DNA from 2 places in the Pseudolabrys taiwanensis genome. Region 2 is predicted to be linked to the other one. Evidence: predicted binding sites of a transcription regulator. Region 2 holds the regulator's gene; the other holds the start of a gene.

Region 1 (2,196 bases), 320 kb from region 2:
ATTGATCCGCGTCATCGCCGCGATCGAGGTGAATTTGCCGATCGTCGCGTAAGCGATGTCGCTGTCGTTGACGACGTAAGAGTAGTCGCCGAGCGTCACTTCGAGCAGCTTCGTGCGCGGCCCGACCTCGGTATAAGCGCCGAGCGTCGACTGTTTGACCGCAGCCGTCGGATCGATGAACGGTGCCGTGGAGAGCTTGTTGTTGGCCATGACCTTGAACACAACTTTTTCAAGACAGCCGCGTGACAGCGGCGAATCGCATTAGCTTTCCACGAGCAGCGCGACGCGATCGGCGGGGAAACGCACACGTCCCAACATGATCGGCTCGCCACCTTCCGTCACGTTGAGCCCCTCGGTGACCAGAACGGGCCGGTGCACCGACAGCCGCAGCCTGCCCGCATCGACAGCATCGGCGAAGCCGGCGCTGATGCGCGTCCACTTGCGGCGATAACTGGTGATGCCGAAATGCTCGAGCATGCGCGTGATCGAACGCACGCGGCGAAAGACCTTGGCGGCGTCGCCGTAGCGATCCGCCGGCAGCCAAGTGGTCGAGACCGAGATCGGCACCCGGTCGGCCGCGCGGAGAATTTCGAGGCGCACCACTTCGTCGCCGACATTGAGGCCGAGATCGCGCGCGATGTCCTCGTTCGCCTCTTCGTGTCGATGGCCCTGCAGGCGTCCCTCCGCCTCGTGGCCGGCCGCGGCCACGATCTCGGAGAACTTCATGCGTTGGCTGATCGGATAGTTGAGCTTGTCGGTTTTGACGAACGTACCGCTGCCGCGTTCGGTCCGCACCAGGCCGCGCGTCGCGAGCTCAGCCATCGCGCGCCGCACGGTGTGCCGGTTCACGCCATAGCGCGTGGCGATCTCGCTTTCCGCCGGAAGCTTCGAGCCGTTCTCGTGCTTGCCGACCAGGATCGCCTGCTCGAAATCGTCGGCGATGCAGCGCCACAGCATGACGCCGCGCTCAAGCAGATGGTGCTTGCTCGACTTCAATCCGCGCGGGGTTTTCGTCAGCATTTTGCCGCCGTCATCAGGACGTCACCGGACGTGATCTAGTAGTTGTCTATTAGAGTAGACAAGTTCGCGCAAGTCGCTTATTGAGTTGTCTATTCGAATAGACAACTTTGCGAGACCGACAGCAATGGCCCCCTACCCGATTTCTGGCGAAAGCGGCGAGCGCCGCGCGGTCATGGCGGTGCTGGCGGGGGCGCAGGCGGACGACATTGCCGGCGGCCTCGCCCGAATCGACGGACTTTCGGACTTCACCGAGCTGCGGCCGGCCGAGACCGGCCTGGTGATGCTGCGCGGGCGCATCGGCGGTGACGGCGCGCCGTTCAACGCCGGCGAAGCGACGGTGACGCGCGCGGCGGTGCAGATCGCCTCCGGCGAAAAAGGTTTTGCCTATGTGCTCGGCCGCGACGCCCGCAAGGCGCGGCTGGCGGCGCTCTGCGATGCGCTCTGGCAGTCGGCGGCACATCGGCCGGCCATCGAGCAGCATGTGCTTGCGCCGTTACGTGGCGCGCAAGACGAGCGCCGCGCGCTGCGGCGCGCGCAGACGGCGGCAACGCGCGTCGACTTTTTCACTCTCGTGCGCGGGGAAGACTGATGACAGTGGCAACCGCCAATCCGGCTTTCGAAAGCCAAGCCGCGTTCCGCGCCGCGATGGACGCCGTGGCGCGCCCCGGCGAGATCAAAACATTACGCGGACCGGCCGCACCCGCGCCTTTGGCGCCGGCGACCGCCGCGCTGGTGCGGCACCTCGCCGATTACGAAACGCCGATCTGGCTCGATGAGCAACTGAGCATTCCGGCGGTGAAAGACTGGATCCGCTTCCAGACCGGCGCACCGATCACCGAGGACAAGAGCACGGCCGCCTTCGCGCTCGTCGCCGAACCGCTGCGTATGCCGGATTTGACGCAGTTCGCGCTCGGCACCGAGGAATATCCCGACCGCTCCACGACAGTGATCGTTCAGGTCGAAAGCTTCCGCGGCGCGCCCATTGTCATCACCGGACCCGGCATCAAGGACCGTCGTTCGTTCGCCGCCGAGCCCCTGCCCGACGATTTCATAGCGCGCCTGAGCGCAAACCGGGAGCTGTTCCCGCGCGGCGTCGACGTAATGCTCGTCGCCGGTGGCGAAATCATCGGCTTGCCCCGCTCGGTGCGCATCGCGAAGGAGAACTGACGATGTATG
Region 2 (2,196 bases):
CGCGCGACAAGAGCGCGAAGGACAACGACAAATGACCGACCAGCAACATACCGCGAAAGCCTTCGATTCCGACTTGCAGGACTTGTCCCGCATGGTTGCCGAGATGGGCGGACTTGCCGAAAAGCAGGTGGCCGAAGCCGTTGCCGCTCTGGCCCGGCGCGACACCGCGCTGGCGCAGCGCATCACCGAGGCCGACACCAGCATCGATAAACTGCAGCACGAGATCGAGGAAAAGGCGGTTCTCACCATCGCACGTCGTCAGCCGATGGCGGTCGACCTGCGCGAGATCGTTGGCGCGTTGCGCCTTGCCAACGATCTGGAGCGTATCGGCGATCTCGCCAAGAACATTGCCAAACGCGTCATTGCGCTGAATGCGGAATTTCCCCCGCCGAAGCTGATCCGCGGCGTCGAGCACATGACCGATCTACTGCTCGAGCAGCTCAAGACGGTGCTCGATGCTTATGTGCGCCGCGACATCAGCAAGGCGCTGTCGGTGTGGCGCGGCGATGAAGAGATCGACGCGGTGTGCACCTCGGTGTTCCGTGAGCTGCTCACCTATATGATGGAAGACCCGCGCAACATCACCTTCTGCATCCACCTGATGTTCTGCGCGAAGAATATCGAACGCATGGGCGATCACGCCACCAACATCGCCGAGACCGTGCATTACATCATCGAAGGGCGCCCGATTGCCGACAAGCGGCCGAAGGGCGACACCACGACCATCCCGGCGTTGCGTGCGGCGGGGGAGTAACCGCGAGACCATAAGATGAGCGCCCGCATCCTGATCGTCGAAGACGAGGAGCCGCTGACGATGCTCCTCCGCTATAATCTCGAAGCGGAGGGATACGAGGTCGAAACCGCCGCCCGCGGCGATGAGGCCGATACCCGCCTGAAAGAAGCGACCCCCGACCTGGTCGTGCTCGATTGGATGCTGCCGGGCCTCTCCGGCATCGAGCTTTGCCGTCGTCTGCGGGCCCGCCCCGAAACACGGCAATTGCCCATCATCATGCTCACCGCGCGAGGCGAGGAGAGCGAGAAGGTGCGCGGTCTGGCGACCGGCGCCGACGATTATATCGTCAAACCGTTCTCGGTGCCGGAACTGCTTGCGCGTGTGCGCGCGCTGCTGCGCCGGGCCAATCCAGAGCGGGTCGCCAACGTGTTGACCATCGGCGATCTCGAGCTCGACCGTGAAAAGAAACGCGTCTCGCGTTCGGGCCGTGCGATCGATCTCGGCCCGACCGAGTATCGCCTGCTCGAGTTCCTAATGGAGCGTCCGGGTCGCGTGTTCTCGCGCGAGCAGTTGCTCGACGGCGTCTGGGGTTCGGACATCTACATCGATGAGCGGACCGTCGACGTCCATGTCGGCCGTCTGCGCAAGGCGATCAATCGTGGCCAAGCCGCCGATCCGATACGGACCGTGCGCGGCGCCGGCTACGCGCTCGACGACCGCTTCGGGCGGATGAACTAGTGCGCGCTTATCCCTCCCCCGCTCGCGGGGAGGGTGGCGAGCGAAGCGAGCCGGGTGGGGGTCGCTTTCAATTGCGACGTTACTCACCCCCGGCGCTGCGCGCCGGACCCTCCCCTTTCAGGGAAGGATAAGAAAGCAAAAACAAAAAGGCCGGGCAGTGCGCCCGGCCTTTTTCGTGATCGGTTGATTGCGCTCAGCCTCTGAATGCCCGCTTCTCACGTCGGCGATCATTGGCCGGCTGATAGGCCACGCGGCAGTGGAACGAGCAGTAAGGTTGTTCGTTCGAGGTGTCGCCGCCGCAGAAGAAGAAGTCCGACGCGCCCGGATCACCCACCGGCCAGCGGCAGGTATGCTCGTTGAGCTGCAGCAACGTCTTGCGCTGCTCCGTCGGAATTTCGATCAGTTCCGGCTCGGGCTCCGGCTCGTACTCGTAAGCGAGCGCGGTATTGCCGCGGACTGCCGGCCGCGAAACGCGCAGCATGTGACCGGAAGAGCGCGCTTTACGCGGCCGCGGCGCGGCCGAGGACGGGCTCTTGGCGCGGCCGGAGAGGCCCAGGCGATGCACCTTGCCAATCACCGCGTTGCGGGTGATGCCGCCAAGCTCGGCCGCGATCTGACTGGCGGAAAGCCCGTCCGACCACAGCTTCTTGAGAAGTTCGACCCTCTCGTCCGTCCAGCCCATCGGTATTCTCCCAGGCGCCCTAGCCTTGGTTAGAATCCATCCC

The links. The regulator PhoB, encoded in region 2, activates phosphate uptake and scavenging genes when phosphate is short. The targets are predictions, from matches to a motif close to TGTCATNNANCTGTCAT.
Region 1: phnF (phosphonate metabolism transcriptional regulator PhnF) is a predicted target of PhoB. The motif match lies at 1,029-1,045, and genes of this name have one in related genera.

The regions. Positions count from the first base shown of each region.
Region 1 is NZ_CP031417.1:4,333,403-4,335,598, reverse strand. It holds gene DW352_RS20620 (LbetaH domain-containing protein) at 1-210, opposite strand, end outside; gene phnF (phosphonate metabolism transcriptional regulator PhnF) at 262-1,020, opposite strand; gene phnG (phosphonate C-P lyase system protein PhnG) at 1,145-1,609, shown strand; gene phnH (phosphonate C-P lyase system protein PhnH) at 1,609-2,187, shown strand; gene DW352_RS20600 (carbon-phosphorus lyase complex subunit) at 2,190-2,196, shown strand, end outside.
Region 2 is NZ_CP031417.1:4,655,643-4,657,838, forward strand. It holds gene phoU (phosphate signaling complex protein PhoU) at 32-754, shown strand; gene phoB (phosphate regulon transcriptional regulator PhoB) at 770-1,471, shown strand; gene DW352_RS22170 (GcrA family cell cycle regulator) at 1,665-2,153, opposite strand.